DNA from 3 places in the Massilia endophytica genome. Region 3 is predicted to be linked to each of the others. Evidence: predicted binding sites of a transcription regulator. Region 3 holds the regulator's gene; each other region holds the start of a gene.
What was found. Region 3 encodes sigma-54, which starts transcription at its own class of promoters, with help from an activator protein. Its sites were predicted from a motif close to TGGCANGNAANCTGCTTT; they were not measured.

Region 1: a site for sigma-54 is predicted at 2,663-2,680, ahead of LSQ66_RS12665 (DVUA0089 family protein). Genes of this name have one in related genera too.
Region 2: a site for sigma-54 is predicted at 3,337-3,354, ahead of prpB (methylisocitrate lyase). Genes of this name have one in related genera too.

What each region holds. Positions count from the first base shown of each region.
Region 1 is NZ_CP088952.1:2,815,759-2,821,247, reverse strand. Features, by position in the region: gene cheZ (protein phosphatase CheZ) at 1-121, shown strand, start outside; gene LSQ66_RS12675 (EAL and HDOD domain-containing protein) at 173-1,381, shown strand; gene LSQ66_RS12670 (hypothetical protein) at 1,378-2,610, shown strand; gene LSQ66_RS12665 (DVUA0089 family protein) at 2,714-3,349, shown strand; gene LSQ66_RS12660 (hypothetical protein) at 3,346-3,816, shown strand; gene panC (pantoate--beta-alanine ligase) at 3,817-4,656, opposite strand; gene LSQ66_RS12650 (segregation and condensation protein A) at 4,674-5,489, opposite strand, start outside.
Region 2 is NZ_CP088952.1:903,628-909,116, forward strand. Features, by position in the region: gene LSQ66_RS04155 (sensor histidine kinase) at 1-133, opposite strand, end outside; gene LSQ66_RS04160 (alpha/beta fold hydrolase) at 141-998, opposite strand; gene LSQ66_RS04165 (DUF6328 family protein) at 1,092-1,574, opposite strand; gene prpR (propionate catabolism operon regulatory protein PrpR) at 1,639-3,234, opposite strand; gene prpB (methylisocitrate lyase) at 3,391-4,278, shown strand; gene prpC (bifunctional 2-methylcitrate synthase/citrate synthase) at 4,292-5,443, shown strand; gene acnD (Fe/S-dependent 2-methylisocitrate dehydratase AcnD) at 5,443-5,489, shown strand, end outside.
Region 3 is NZ_CP088952.1:5,253,578-5,259,066, forward strand. Features, by position in the region: gene lptB (LPS export ABC transporter ATP-binding protein) at 1-591, shown strand, start outside; gene LSQ66_RS24100 (RNA polymerase factor sigma-54) at 596-2,065, shown strand; gene hpf (ribosome hibernation-promoting factor, HPF/YfiA family) at 2,119-2,478, shown strand; gene LSQ66_RS24110 (LysR family transcriptional regulator) at 2,530-3,429, opposite strand; gene LSQ66_RS24115 (NAD(P)H-dependent oxidoreductase) at 3,515-4,291, shown strand; gene LSQ66_RS24120 (enoyl-CoA hydratase/isomerase family protein) at 4,342-5,427, shown strand; gene LSQ66_RS24125 (Lrp/AsnC family transcriptional regulator) at 5,424-5,489, shown strand, end outside.

The sequences.
Region 1 (5,489 bases), 2.4 Mb from region 3:
ACAGCTGAAGAAGGAAATCGACAACGGCCTGCTGAACGGCCCGCAGATCGATACCACCAAGGAAGGCGTGGTGGCGGACCAGAGCCAGGTCGACGACCTGCTCGACAGCCTGGGCTTCTAAGCCGGCTTCCGCTGCCGGCCGGCAGCCCAATCAGCCTCACACAAGACAGCCATGCACCAAACCCAATTTCTTGTCCGTGAGCCGTTGCTGGATCCGCAGCAGCGCGTCGTCGGCTACGAACTGCGCTGGCAGCACCAGACCGGCGCCCCCTACACCCAGGCCGAGCTGGAAGACCTGGTGAGCTTCGTCGCAGGCCAGGTCTGCGACGAAGAGCGGGGCTGGCTGCTGCGCGACAAGACCCTTTTCCTGCAAGCCGTGCCGGCCATGCTGTCCACGGACGCCCTGCATACCCTGCCGCCGCAGCACACGGTGCTGTCGATCCGCACCGCGGAACTGGCCAACCCCGATACGCTGGCGGCCGTGCAGGCCCTGCGCGCGGGCGGCGTGGGCATCCTGCTGCGCGAAGCCGACCTGGCGCGCGTGGGCAGCCGCCTGGGCACCATCGCCTCCTACGTGGAAGTGCGCTTCTCGGGCGCGGACGTCGCCTCGCAGGCGCGCACCTATGCGGCGCTCAAGCAGTCCAACCTGCGCATGGTGGGGCGCCCCGTCACCACCTGGGCCGACTTCGACGCCTGCGCGGCACTGGGCCTGGACGCCTTCGTCGGCAAGCTGCACCTGACGCCGCGCCCCGGCAGCGACGGCGCGGGCATGAACCCGGCCCAGACCATCATCCTGCAGCTGATGCAGATGGTGAACGCGAACGCCGACATCGCCCAGCTGGAAAGCGTGCTGAAACGCGACGCCGCCCTGTCCTACAAGCTGCTGCGCCACATTAACTCGGCAGGCTTTGGCGCGGGGCGCGAAATCCAGTCCCTGAAGCAGGCCATCACGCTGCTGGGCTACCAGCCGCTCTACCGCTGGCTCACCGTGCTGCTGGCCACCGCCAGCACGAGCGGCTATTCGCCCGTGCTGCTGGAAACGGCCGTGGTGCGCGGCCGCCTGGCCGAGCTGCTGGCCCAGAAGCCGCTGGGCAAGGCCGAGGCGGAGAATGTGTTCGTGGCGGGCATGTTCTCCCTGCTGGACCGCCTGCTCGGCATCAGCATGGAAGAAGTGCTGCAGACCATCCAGCTCTCCGACGAAGTGCAGAAAGCGCTGCTGGAGCGGGGCGGCAAGTACGGCCCCTACCTGGCGCTGGCCGAGGCCTGCGAGCTCAATTCCAGCCTCGTATCCTCGATGGCGGCCTCGCTCAACCTGCCGCCCGCCGAGATCAACAAGGCCCACCTCTCGGCACTGGCCTGGACCCAGAACATTACCGCATGACGGCGCACTGGACCCGGGCGTTGCTGCTGAGCGCCGCCTGCCTCATGGCGTCCGGCGCGCAGGCGGCGCCGGCGGATGCCGCCCTGGCGCCGTATGTCGCCGCTCTGCGCGCCGCGCCGGATCCCGCCACCTTCGTCAACCGCAAGCTGGAGCAGCACGATGTGCTGATCTTCGACGACGGCCTGCACAGCGCGAAAGACCCCTGGCAGTTCTACATCCAGCTGGTGCGCAATCCCGAATTCGCCTCAAAGGTGGGCTATATCTTCCTCGAAGTGGCCCCGCTGAACCACCAGCCCCTGATCGACGCCTGGATGGACGGCAAGGCGAGCGACGAGCAATTGCTGCCCCTGTTCCAGGACGCGAGCGATATGGGCTGGGCGCTCACCACCTACCTCGACCTGCTGAAGGCTGTGCGCGAGGCCAATGCGGGCAAGCCTGCGGAACGGCGCATGCGCGTGATCGCCACCGACATGCCCGCCACCTATCCGCTGCAGCGCACCCACCAGGACTGGGAACAGAGCCGCCTCTCCGGCACGGCGCGCGACTACCACATGTACTCGGTGGTGAAGGAAGTGATGGGCGACTTCAAGCAGGGGCGGAAAGGCATTCTGCTCACGAACACACGGCACGCCTACAAGGGCATCCGCAACAGCAAGGGCCAGTTTTACTGGAACGCGGGCACCTTCTTCAGCCAGCACTCGCCAGGCAAATCCTATTCGCTGCGCGTGCATGCTCCCATCCTCTTCATCAAGAAGCGCGGCGAAGGCAAGGCCGCCACGCGCGAGGGCCTGGACAACGTGGAGTACCGCTGGGTGAGAATGGAGAAAGGCCTGTGGGACAGCGCCTTCGACGCCGCGGGCGGCATGCCCAAGGCGGTGGAGCTCGCGGGCACGCCTTTCGGAAAGGCGTCCTATCTCGGCAACCACATGCTCGATGCCGCGCCGGGCCAGACCATCGCTGACGCCTACGATGCCGTGATCTTCCCCGGCCCGCTGGACCAGTACCAGGCCAGCGGCACCTTCGACATCTACACCCCCGCCTTCAAGCGGGAGCTGAAGCGCCGCATCGAGATGATCGATTCCCCCGAGCAGCAGGCCGGCACCGTGAAGCAGTACGGCAGCATCGAAGCCTTCGTGGATGCCGTATTCAAGCCGAAGCCCGACCGGCCGGACCCCATCGTGAAGATGCTGCCGCCGAAGGACGAGTGGAAGGCTGACGCCGCAAAGTAGGCGAGCGTCGGACTTTTTGACAGGCTGTCCGCCCCCCAGGGGCATACTGCGATGGCATGCGATATGCATCCCCTTGCGCATTCCCCGATGCGCGAGGCCGGCCATGCAAAAACTCCTGTGTCTTCTTTGCCTTCTGGTATCGGCGGCCCTGGCGCGCGGCGGAGAGATCTCGGCCACCGGCCAGATGCCCGCCGGCGACCCGAATGCGGTGGTGCTCCTGGGTTTCCGCCTGCTCGCCGATGGCGACCTGCATTTCCAGACCTACGGCTACGGCGGCAGCGCATCCGCTCCCGGCGGCGTCAATGCCGCAGGCCAGGCCGTTGCCCCCGGCGGCTTCGATCCCTACCTGTCGCTTTTCCTGGGCCTTGGGCCAGGCGCCACCTTCCTCGCCTCGAACGACGACGGCGCCTGCCCGCCCGGCACGGCGGCTCCCGCGTGCGCCGATTCCACGCTCGACCTGCTGAATGTGCCCGCCGGCTATTACACGCTGGCGCTGACCTTGCCCTTCAACTTCTCCTTTGCGGAGAACCTGGGCAGCGGCACCCTGGGCGACGGCTTCATCGGGCTCGATGCCAGCTTCTCCGATGGCGCCTGCGGCGGCGTGTGCAGCAGCGTCTACGCCTTCGACATTGTTTCCAACAGTGAGCTGGTGGCGGTGCCCGCGCCAGCCACGCTTTTGCTGGTGCTGGCCGGGCTGCTCCTGCTGGCGCGGCCAATTCACAAGGGAGCTCCGAAATGAAAACGCTGAAGGTGGTGAGCCTGGCGCTGGCGGCCGTTCTGTGCGCGCCTGCGCTGGCGCAGAAGGCGGCCCTGGTGCGCAACATCGACCGGCTGGGCAACAGCGGCAGCACGGTGATCGCCTGCGACGCCAACGCCAGCCAGCAGTGCACCTGGTCCATCCCCGGCACGTCGCCAGGATCGGTGCGCTTCGTGACAGTCTTCCTGTCCTACAAGATCCGCTTCAATGCGGCGACGACCGTTACTGCGGTCGGCTTTTATTGCGGGCCGAGCGGCATCGACTGGCTGCCGACGCCGCAGCCCAACGGGCCTGACGACTCAGGCCATCGGGAAATCAGCTGGGCGGGCCTTGTCACGCGCCTGTTCGACCCTGCCTGCTCGGGCGGCGCGATCTACAACGGAAGCGGACCGCAGGCGGAACACCTTGAGATGCGCGTGCACGGCTTCTTCCCCGACAACACGCCCTGATCAGATTTCCAGGTTGTCGATGAGGCGGGTGGTGCCGAGCTTGGCGGCGGCCAGCACCACGAGCGGTTCGCCTTGCGCCAGGTCGCCCGCGTTCGGAGCCTGCAGGTCGGAGCGCTTGCGGATGGAGATGTAGTCCGGCTTCCAGCCGCGCTTGGCCAGGTCGTCCATCGCCTTGCGTTCCAGCTGCGTCACGTCCAGATGGCCGCCGCGCATTTCACCGGCCACGAAGTTCAGGCTGCGGTACAGGGCGGGGGCTTCGGCGCGTTCTTCCGTCGACAGGTACATATTGCGCGAGGACAGAGCCAGGCCGTCTTCCGCGCGGTAGGTTTCGGCGCCGATGATTTCGGTGGGCAGCGCGAACTGGCGCGTCATGTTCCGCACGATCATGAGCTGCTGGTAGTCCTTCTTGCCGAACACCGCCACGCGCGGCTGCACGCAGGAGAACAGCTTGGTCACCACCGTGCACACGCCCGTAAAGAAGCCGGGGCGGAATTCGCCTTCCAGCGTATTGCCCAGGCCATCCGGCGGCGTCACGCGGTACTCCTGCGGCTCCGGATACATGTCCTTCTCCGTCGGCGCGAAGAGCACGTAGACGCCTTCCTTCTCCAGCTTCTCCACGTCGGCCTGGAAGGTGCGCGGGTATTTGTCGAAGTCTTCGTTCGGGCCGAACTGCAGTCGGTTGACGAAGATGGACGCCACCACCGGGTCGCCATGGCGGCGCGCCAGGCGCATCAGCGAGAGGTGGCCTTCGTGCAGGTTGCCCATGGTCGGCACGAAGGCGGTCCGCAATTGGCCGCTCAGCTGGTCGCGCAGTTCCTGGATGGAGGTAATGATTTTCATATTGCTTTATTCTGTTCTTAGGCAGGAGAGTAGGCCAGCCGCACGTAGATGGGTGCAAAGGGCTCGGCCTGGGTAATTTCGATCAGCGTTTCCTTCGCCAGCTCCAGCATGGCGACGAAGTTCACTACCACCACGGGCACGCCGCCGTCCGTATCGAACAGGTCGGCGAATTCCACGAAGCGGCTCGATTGCAGCTTGCGCAGGATGATGGTCATGTGCTCGCGCACGGAAAGCTCTTCGCGCGTGATCTTGTGGTGCTGCTTCAGCGTGGCGCGCTTCATCAGGTCGCGCCAGGCGGCCTGCAGGTCGTCCACGTTCACATTGGGCCACACGGGCACCAGGCTTTGCTCGATGTAGATCTGGGTGCGTACGAAGTCGCGGTCCAGCTGGGGCATCGAGTTCAGCTCGTAGGCGGCCAGCTTGATCTGCTCGTATTCGAGCAGGCGGCGCACCAGTTCCGCACGCGGGTCTTCCGCTTCGGCTTCGATGTCGTGCTGGCGCTGCGGCAGCAGCATGCGCGACTTGATCTCGATAAGCATGGCCGCCATCAGCAGGTACTCGGCGGCCAGCTCCAGGTTGGACAGACGGATCTGCTCGACATACTTCAGGTATTGCAGGGTCACCTGCGCCATCGGAATGTCGAGGATATTGAAGTTCTGCTTGCGGATCAGGTAAAGCAGCAGGTCGAGCGGGCCTTCGAAGGCTTCGAGGAAAACTTCCAGCGCGTCCGGCGGAATATACAGGTCGGTCGGCAGGCGCAGCAGGGGCTCGCCGTACAGGCGGGCCGGCGCAGCGTTTTCGGCTTCCGCAGTGGCGCCGTTGCCAGATTCGGC
Region 2 (5,489 bases), 1.0 Mb from region 3:
CCGCCACGAACAGCATCGAGAGGTGGCCCATGATGCCGTAGGAAAGAATGAAGAGCGACACCCCGCCCCAGCCTGCGAACTGACAGACCAGATACCAGTTGAGGCGGGCGAACAGAGGGCGGGCTGCGGTCATGCGGATCTCATTTCAGGAATTGATCCACGCGATCATACATCCACGCGGGGTCGTCGAACATGATGAAGTGGCGGGCGTTTTCCGCGATCGCAATCTGCACGCCCTTGAGCTGGGCGTACTGGCCGCGGTACACCGCCTCGATGGCCGGCAGCGGCGCGAACTGCTTGTAGCCCGCATAAGCGCCGAGCACCAGGGTTGGCGCGCTGATGCGGGCGATATCCTGCCGCATGTCGTCAGCCGTCATTTCATACATGGCGTTGGCCACGGCCTTGCGGTCGGAGATGCGGCCCCAGCCCACTACGCGCTCGATATCGGCCGGGCTGCTCACCATGCTCGTCGCTGTGCGCTGGAGACCTGCCGCGTAGGCCGCATCGTCCTGGCTCAGGAGACGGTCGCGCGTGCTGGCGGCCACCTGCGCCATCTGTTCGCGCGTAATGGTCGGCAGCTGGGTGGCTGCCAGGGCGGGCAGGGAATCGACGATCACCAGCTTGCCCACCTTGTCCGGATGGTCGGCCGCCAGCTTCATGCCGAGGAAGCCGCCGAGGCTGTGGCCAATAATGACGGGCTTCCCGAGCTTGTTCGTTTCGATGTATTCCGCAATCTCCTTTTCGGCCGTGGCCAGCAGGGGACCGTCCATGGCTGGCTGCCCGGCGAAGCCCGCCAGGGTAAGCACGTGGCATTGGCGCGGCCCGCAGAGGTGTTCGGTGGTGCCTTTCCACACTTCGCCGGACGATGCAAGTCCGGGGATCAGGATGACGGCAGGGCCTTTGCCCGTGACTTCAGCCTTGAAGGCGGTGGCGGCATGGGCGGGCAGGGCGGCGGCGAAGGCCAGGGTGGCCAGGGTCGATACGAAAGTACGTTTCATGTAATGTTTCCTCCTTGGGAAGCATCTTCGCTTCGCGGGAGGCTGGCGGCCAGCGCGCTGTGACGAGCGGCGGAAAATCGTGACGAGCGGCGCTCAGGCCCCGGCGTCCGTCGCGCCGCGGCCCTGCCGGTGGCGCGAGTAGAGGGGATAGGCAAACCAGAGGGCGATCAGCAGGATGAAAGCCGCGGATCCGCTCATGGCGCTGACTGCCATGGCATCCGTCACTGCATGCACCACCACGAAGATATCGAGCGAGAGCGCGGCGGCGAGGGGCGCGAGCGCATAGCAGATGCTGCGCGAGGAAACCTTGATGGCGTGGCGCGACACGCAGCCCGGCTCCGCCAGCCTGTGGTAGGCGGCGGGCATCATGATGAGCGCGATGGCGATCACCACGAAGCCCAGGGCGGCCACGTGGCAGTCCTGAACGTACATGGGCAGGTCCTTGAAGCGCTCGTTGAACACGGCAATGGCCTGGAAGCCGAACAGCGCCTGGATACCCGGCAGCACCATCCGGGCTTCCTCGACGATGCGGCCCATCTCTTCCTTCAGTGTTTCCTTTTCCGCTTGTTCTTGCATGGTCCCGCTTCCAATAGCCGATGCGGACCATTCTAGTGTCGGCAACCGTGCGGCGGCGCGCCGTTCAGCCTTCCTCGGCGCGCAGGCGGCGCCAGAGCGTGGTGCGGCTGATGCCCAGATACTCGGCTGCGGCATCGCGCCGTCCCCCGAAGCGCGCCAGCACGTCCGCCACGCGCTCGGGCTGTCCCGCTGGAGGCGGCGGCAGGCCGTTCGCCAGCTCCGGCGCCACCGCTGACAGGAAGGCGGGCGTGAGCGCCTGCAGGGGCTCGGCGGCGAGGAAGAGGGCCACGCGTTCGGCGAGGTTGCGCAGTTCGCGCACATTGCCAGACCAGCTGTAGCGCAGCAGCATGGGCGCGCAGGCCGCGAGCTCCGCATGCAGGTTCGGGTGGGCCCGGGCGCCGAGTCCGGCCAGGGCATTGCGCAGCGCCCATTCCGTCAGCGGCAGTACGTCGTCCAGGCGTTCGCGCAGGGGCGGCAGCGCCAGGCGCAGCACGGCAAGGCGGTAGAACAGGTCGGCGCGGAAGCGACCCTCACGCACGCGCTGCTCCAGGTTGCAGTGGGTCGCGCTGATGATGCGCACATTGACGGGAATGGGCCGCGTGCCGCCAACGCGCACCACCTCGCGCTCTTCCAGCACGCGCAGCAGGCGCGTTTGCAGCGCCAGCGGCATTTCGCCGATCTCGTCGAGGAAGAGGGTGCCCCGGTTGGCGGCCTCGAACAGGCCCGCGTGGCCGCCGCGCCGCGCGCCGGTGAAGGCGCCTTCCTCGTGGCCGAACAGTTCAGACTCCAGCAGCGATTCCGCGATGGCGCCGCAGTTCACTGCCACGAAAGGCCGGTTGGCGCCCAGGGCGCGCGGGCTTTCGCGGTGAATGGCCTGGGCCACCAGCTCCTTGCCGCTCCCTGTTTCGCCCTGGATCAGCACCGTGGCGGCGGACTTCGCGTACAGCACCACAGCCTGGCGCACCTTTTCCATGGCGGGCGATTCGCCGCGCAGGTCTGCGAGACCGTGCCTGGCCTTGAGCGTATCCGCGACGGCGCTGCCGCGCGCGTGGTGCCGGTTTGCTTCCAGCTGCGCGAGCCGCGCCATTTCGAGGGCGTCGTCGAAGGCCTGGCGGATCGAGGCGGCCGAATAGACGAACACTCCCGTGAGGCCGGCCTCCTCTGCCAGGTCGGTGATGAGGCCAGCGCCCACGATGGCCTTGATGCCCTGCGCCTTCAAGTCGTTGATCTGGGCGCGCGCATCCTCCTCCGTCACGTAGCTGCGCTGCACGATGGGTACGTCGAAGGTGGCGGCGAATTCCGCGAGCTCCGGCAAGGGCTCCTGGTAGGTCACCACGCCGATGCGGTCCGACAGGCGGCGGGCGCGGGCCAGTGCCTGCATGAAATCGAATCCGCTGGCCTTGGCCACCACCACGGGCACGGACAGGCGGCCCTTGAGGTAGGCGGCGTTCGAGCCCGCCGAAATCACGGCGTCGCAGCGTTCCGTGGCGAGGCGTTCGCGCAGGTGGCGCGCAGCTTCGTCGAAACCGAGGTTGATCGGTTCGATGGTGGCCAGCGCGTCGTATTCCAGCGTGATGTCGCGGAACAGTTCGGACAGGCGGGAGACCGAGACGGTCCAGATGACCGGCTTTTCGTCTGAGGGTGGGGCAGTTGCGCGCATGTTTCAATTATAATGCACATGATGTTTCATGGTGAAACGTTGAAACATCGCAAAGGACTCATGCGGCAATGCAAGTGCCTGATTTTACGCATGTTTCATCTCTGGCACGGCGCTTGCAGTACTGAGCGCAACTTAACGTTGCACTGAAAGGACACCATGAGCCAACATTCCGCCGGCGCCGCCTTCCGCAAAGCCGTCCAAGAAGAGTCGCCGCTGCAGGTGGTGGGCGCCATCAACGCCAACCACGCCCTGCTGGCCAAACGCGCCGGTTTCCGCGCCATTTATCTTTCCGGCGGCGGCGTCGCCGCAGGTTCCCTGGGCCTGCCCGACCTGGGCATCTCCAACCTGGACGACGTGCTGACCGACGTGCGCCGCATCACCGACGTGTGCGACGTGCCCCTGCTGGTGGACGTGGACACCGGCTTTGGCGCATCGGCCTTCAACGTGGCCCGCACCGTCAAGTCCATGATCAAGTTCGGCGCCGCCGCCATGCACATCGAGGACCAGGTGGGCGCCAAGCGCTGCGGCCACCGTCCCGGCAAGGAGATCGTCAGCAAGACCGAAATGGTGGACCGCATCAAGGCCGCCGTGGACGCACGCACGGACGAGAACTTCGTGATCATGGCCCGCACCGACGCGCTGGCCGTGGAAGGCATCGACGCCGCCATCGAGCGCGCCGGGGCCTGCGTGGAAGCGGGCGCGGACATGATCTTCCCGGAAGCGATGACCGAGCTGTCCATGTACAAGCAGTTCGCCAATGCCGTGAAGGTGCCTATTCTGGCCAACATCACCGAGTTCGGCTCCACGCCGCTCTTTACCGTCGAAGAGCTGAAGTCGGCCGACGTGGGCCTCGTGCTCTACCCGCTGTCGGCCTTCCGCGCCATGAACAAGGCCGCGGAAAACGTCTACGGCGCCATCCGCCGCGACGGCACGCAGAAGGCCGTGCTGGACACCATGCAGACCCGCGCCGAACTCTATGAGCGCATCAACTACCACGATTTCGAACAGAAGCTGGATGCCCTGTTCGCCGCACAGAAAAAATAAGGAGACATCGAACATGACCGAACAAGCAGCAGGCTTCAAGCCGAAAAAATCCGTCGCCCTGTCCGGCGTGGCCGCCGGTAATACCGCCCTGTGCTCCGTGGGCAAGACCGGCAACGACCTGCACTACCGCGGCTACGACATCCTGGACGTCGCCGACTCCTGCGAATTCGAAGAGATCGCCTTCCTGCTGGTGCACGGCAAGCTGCCGACCGTGGCGGAACTGAAGGGCTACAAGGCCAAGCTGAAATCGCTGCGCGGCCTGCCGCAGGCCGTGAAGTCCGCGCTCGAAGCCCTGCCAGCAGGCGCGCACCCGATGGACGTGATGCGCACCGGCGTTTCCGTGCTGGGCTGCGCCCTGCCGGAGAAGGACGACCACAATATCGCCGGCGCGCGCGACATTGCCGACCGCCTCATGGCTTCCTTCGGCTCCATGCTGCTGTACTGGTATCACTTCAGCCACAACGGCAAGCGCATCGACGTGGAAACGGACGACGACTCCATCGGCGGCCACTTCCTGCACCTGCTGCACGGCGTGAAGCCGCCCGAAAGCTGGGTCAAGGCCATGCACACGTCGCTCATCCTGTACGCCGAGCACGAGTTCAATGCCTCCACCTTCACCAGCCGCGTGATCGCGGGCACCGGTTCCGACATCCACTCGGCCATCACCGGCGCCATCGGCGCGCTGCGCGGTCCGAAGCACGGCGGCGCGAACGAAGTGGCGCTGGACATCCAGAAGCGCTACGAGAACGCCGATGAAGCCGAGGCGGACATCCGCAACCGCGTGGCCAACAAGGAGGTCGTGATCGGCTTCGGCCACCCCGTCTACACCATTTCCGACCCGCGCAACAAGGTGATCAAGGAAGTGGCCCGCTCGCTGTCGCAGGAAGCCGGTTCGATGAAGATGTTCGACATCGCCGAGCGCCTGGAAAGCGTGATGTGGGAAGTGAAGAAGATGTTCCCCAACCTGGACTGGTTCTCCGCCGTGTCCTACCACATGATGGGCGTGCCGACCGCCATGTTCACGCCGCTGTTCGTCATTTCGCGCACCTCCGGCTGGGCCGCGCACATCATCGAGCAGCGCATCGACAACAAGATCATTCGCCCGAGCGCGAACTACGTGGGTCCTGAAGACCTGAAGTTCGTGCCGATCAAGGAACGCAAGTAATGAACACTGGATACCGCAAGCCCCTGCCGGGCACGCAGCTGGATTA
Region 3 (5,489 bases):
GTGGGCCTCGTGCCTTCGGACGCGGGCACCATCGACATCAGCGGCACGGACATCTCCAACCTGGCCATCCACCAGCGCGCCACCATGGGGCTTTCCTATCTCCCGCAGGAAGCTTCCGTGTTCCGCAAGCTCACGGTGGAAGAGAATATCCGCGCCGTGCTGGAGATCCAGAAGGTGGACGGCAAGGCCCTGACCAAGGCGCAGATCGACGAGCGCCTGGACACGCTGCTGGCGGACCTGCAGATCGAGAAGCTGCGCGAGAATCCGGCCCTGTCGCTGTCAGGCGGCGAGCGCCGCCGCGTGGAAATTGCGCGCGCCCTCGCCACCAATCCGCGTTTCGTGCTGCTGGACGAGCCTTTCGCTGGCGTGGACCCGATTGCGGTCATAGAGATTCAACGGATTGTGCGCTTCCTCAAGGAGCGCGGCATTGGCGTACTGATTACCGACCACAATGTGCGCGAAACGCTTGGCATCTGCGATCGCGCCTATATCATTAACCAGGGCAGCGTGCTGGCTTCCGGCCGCCCCGATGACATCATCGCCGACGAATCCGTACGCCGAGTCTATCTCGGCGAGCATTTCCGCATGTAAGGCCATGAAACAATCCCTGCAACTGCGAACGTCGCAGCATCTTGCGTTGACGCCGCAATTGCAGCAGTCCATCCGGCTGCTGCAATTGTCCACGCTTGAGCTGCATCAGGAGCTGGAGCAGCTGCTAACCGAAAACCCCCTGCTCGAACGTCTGGACGACCCGCTGGACCGCAGCGTGCGCCTTCTCGCCGACGGCGCCATCGGCCAGAGCGCGCCGGCGGCCACGCCAGCCGAAGGACCGCCCGGCGAGAACGGGCCGCAGGCCGAGGCCGCGCCTGCGGAAGCCGAACCCTACGAAGGCGACAGCGTGGCCGAGGGCGACAGCGACTGGTCGGGTTCGGGCAGCGGCAAGGCCCCGGACGACGAGGACGCGCGCCCGCAGCTGGAAGCGAGCCACCACAGCCTGCGCGACCATCTGCTGGAGCAGATGCGCGTCACCGTGCAGGAGCCGCGCGACCGGGCGCTGATGGAACTCATCATCGATGCGCTGGACGACAACGGCTATCTTGAAGAAAGCCTCGAGGAAATCCACGCGCGCATTCCGGAAGAGGCGGATGTGGAGCTGGAGGAGCTGCAGACGGCGCTCACGCTGCTGCAAAGCTTCGACCCCGTGGGCGTGGGCGCGCGCAACGCGTCCGAATGCCTCGCCATCCAGATCAGGCGCATGCCGCACATTCCACTGGTCACGCGCCGCATGGCCTTGTGCATCGTGGAAAAACACCTCACCTGGTTCGCCCAGCGCGACTTCAACAAGCTGAAGAAAGCGCTCGATTGCGACGAGGAAGATCTGCGCGAAGCCCAGGCCGTGATCCGCCGCTGCAACCCGCATCCGGGCGCCGCCTTCGCGCAGGATGCGTCAGACTATGTCGTGCCGGACGTGATCGTGAAGAAGGGCCGCAACGGCTGGGTCGTCACGCTGAACAACGACGTGATGCCGCGCCTGCGCGTCAATGCGCTGTATGCCAGTTTGCTCAAGCAGGGCAAGGGCGAAACGCAGATGAATGCGCAGCTGCAGGAGGCCAAGTGGCTCATCAAGAACATGCGCCAGCGGTTTGACACAATTTTGCGCGTTGCACAAGCAATCGTGGAGCGGCAGAAGAACTTTTTCTCGCACGGCGCCGTCGCCATGAGACCCCTTGTGTTGCGCGAAATTGCTGATACACTGGGTTTACACGAGAGTACTATTTCTCGCGTAACAACTCAGAAATACATGCTCACCCCACATGGGATGTTTGAGTTGAAATATTTCTTTGGTAGCCACGTCGCGACTGAAGCTGGGGGTGAAGCTTCCTCGACCGCGATCCGTGCGCTGATTGTGCAATTCACAGGAGCAGAAGACCCGAAAAATCCCTTATCCGACAGTAAGATTGCGGACATGCTAGGAGAACAGGGCATGGTGATTGCGCGACGTACTGTTGCCAAGTATCGCGAAGCCTTGAAGATCCCTCCCGTCAGCCTCCGCAAGTCCTTGTAGTGCATGGGCTCCCCGTGAGCCTTGTAGAGCGACATCATCTTTTAGGAGTGTGTATGAATCTCACCATCAGTGGACATCATCTCGAAGTGACCCCCGCGATTCGCGAATACGTCCAAAACAAGCTGGAGCGCGTGAGACGCCATTTCGATCAAGTGATCGACATTGCTGTCATCCTGAGTGTAGATAACCTCACCGAGAAAGAAAAACGCCAGAAAGCCGAAATCAACCTGCGCATGTCGGGCAAGACCGTGTATGTGGAGAGTTTGGCGCAAGACCTGTATGCCGCGATCGACACCCTGATCGACAAACTGGACCGGCAGGTCATGAAATACAAAGACAAAGTCCAGAACCACAACCATGATGCGATAAAGCATCGCGCCGAGACCTTGGAATCTCCGGCCAGCGCCGCATAAAACAGCGGCATCACCAAACAAGGGCGCACAGGCGCCCTTTTTTGTGCCCCTTCATTCCGCCACTGCCGCAGCAATCGTTTCGCGCAGCCACTTGTGCGCCGGGTCGCGGTGCACGCGCTCGTGCCACAGCATGGCCATTTCGTAGCCGCGAATCGGCACTGGCGCCTCCAGCTGCTGCAGTTCCGGCGCGTCGCGCAGCAGGCGCGAGGGCAGCATCGCCACCAGGTCGGTGGAGGCAAGCACCGAACGCAGGAAGAGAAAATGCGGCACCGACAGCACCACGCGGCGCGTGGCGCCAGCCGCCGCCAGCGCCTCGTCGCTCACGCCCGAGAAACTGCCGCCGCCGGGGGACACGATGGCGTGTTCCAGCGCGCAGAACTGCGCCAGCGTCGGCGCCTTCTTCAGTTTCGGATGCCCCTTGCGCGCCACCAGCACATAGCGCTCCGTGAACAGGGCCCTCCTGCGCAGTCCGGGCGGCGCCTCCTCGCTCGTGTGCAGGGCCAGGTCGATGTCGCCCTGTTCCGCCTGCCTGGCGATGCGGCTGGTCACCACGGGAAGGACCGCCAGCCGCGTGCCGGGCGCCTGCTGCCTCAGGCGGGGCAGGGCGGGCAGCAGAACCGCCGATTCGCCATAGTCCGCCGCCGCCACGCGCCAGGTATTGGCCGCTTCGGCGGGGGCGAAGTCTCCGGCCGGGCCCAGGGCCTGCTCCAGCCCCTGCAGGGCCAGGCGCAGCGGCTCGCGCAGCTCCTCCGCGCGCGCCGTGGGCTGCATGCCGCGCGGACCGGGCAGGAGCAGCGGGTCGCCGAAAATGTCGCGCAGCTTGGCGAGGTGCACGCTCACGGAGGGCTGGGACAGGTGCAGGCGCTGCGCCGCCCTCGTCACGTTGTGCTCGCTCAGCAGCACGTCCAGTGTCACAAGCAGGTTCAGATCGATGCCGCGCAGATTAATCACAGTAATACCTGGAATTCTATTAATTCATTTCCACTATACCTGAGAAATTCGTAAGCTGCCTTCTCCTTATTGTGAAAGCTCAGCCATGAATATCCTGCTCATCTACGCTCATCCCGAACCAACTTCGCTCAACGCCGCGCTTCGCGACTTCACCGTCGGCCGCCTTCAGGCCGCGGGCCATACCGTGGTGGTGTCCGACCTGTATGCCATGGAATGGAAAGCCCGGCTGGACGCGGCCGACACGCTGGCCCACGAGCCCGGCCAGCCGTTCAAGCCCACCACCGCCTCGAAGCATGCCTTCGAAAACGGCCTGCAAAGCGCAGACATCGCCGCCGAACAGGCGAAGCTGCTCGCGGCGGACGTGGTGCTCTTCCAGTTTCCGCTGTGGTGGTTCTCCATGCCCGCCATCATGAAAGGCTGGTTCGAGCGCGTGTACGCCTATGGACTGGCCTACGGCGTGGGGGAGCATTCCGACCGCCACTGGGGCGACCGCTACGGCGAGGGCAGCTTTGCGGGCAAGCGCGCCATGCTGATCGTGACCACCGGCGGCTGGGAATCCCATTACGGACCGCGCGGCATCAATGGCCCCATCGAAGACATCCTCTTCCCCATCCACCATGGCATGCTCCACTACCCGGGCTTCGACGTGCTGCCGCCCTTCGTGCAATACCGCGTGGAACGCATGGGCGAGGAACGCTTTGCCGCCATCTGCGAACAGCTGGGCCAACGGCTCGATACGCTCGCAGATACGCCGCCCATTCCCTTCCGCAAGCAGAACTTCGGCGACTACCTCATCCCCTCCCTGGAGCTGCACCCCGACCTCGCGCCAGGCGCCGCAGGCTTCGCCGTCCACGTCGCATAGTCGCCGCAGCAACGTTACAATGGGCGATCTTAACTATTCGGCATTAGGCGATGAGCGAATTCGTCCAGACTCATGTAACGAACGGCGCGGGCATCATTACGCTGGACCGCCCCAAGGCCCTGAATTCCCTGTCGCTGGACATGGTCAGGGCCATCACTGCTGCGTTGCAGCAGTGGCGCGATGACACAAATATCGCTGCCGTCATCATCCGCTCCACGAGCGAAAAGGCGCTGTGCGCGGGCGGCGATATCCGCTTCTTCTACGAAGTGGGCCAGGCCACGCCGCGCGGCGGCAGCGCCTTGCTGGAAGACTTCTTCACCGAGGAGTACGCCCTCAACCACCTGATCCATTTCTACCCCAAGCCTTACATCGCGCTGATGGACGGCGTGGTGATGGGCGGCGGCATGGGTATCGCCCAGGGAGGACCGGACTGCGGCGTGCGCATCGTGACCAGCCGCACGAAGATGGCCATGCCCGAAGTGAATATCGGTCTCTTCCCGGATGTGGGCGGCAGCCACTTCCTGTCGCACGCGCCGGGCAAACTCGGCATGTATCTCGGCCTGACCGGCGCCACGGTCGGCGCCGCGGACGCGCTCTACCTCGATCTTGCCGACCACTTCGTGCCGGAGCGTGAACTGGACGCCCTGTCCTCGCTGCTGGCCGCCACGCCGGGCCGCGAGCTGCGCACCGCCATCGCATCCTTCTGCCAGCCCTTGCGCGAAGGCGCGGGCGCCAGCGAGCTGGAAGCCCAGCGCGCACTGATCGACCGCCATTTCGCGCATTCCACTGTGGCCGCCATCATGGACTCCCTGCGCAGCGACGCCGCACCCTTCGCGCAGAAGGCGCTGAAGATGATGGAACTGCGTTCGCCGCTCATGATGTGCGTGACCCAGGAGCTGCTCAGGCGCGGCGCATCCATGAGCGTGGCGGACTGCCTGCGCATGGAGCGCAACCTCGTGCGCCGCAATTTCGAGCACGGCGAAGTGATCGAAGGCGTGCGCGCGCTGGTGATCGACAAGGACAACCAGCCGAAGTGGAACCCGCCCTCGCTGGCCGAAGTCAGCGACGCCATGGTGTCGCGCTTCTTCGAGCCCGTGTGGCCGGCTGCCGCCCATCCCCTGCGCCATCTCGCATGAAGGAACTGGACCGCATCGACCGCGAAATCCTGAACATCCTGCAGGAGAATGCGGCCACGCCG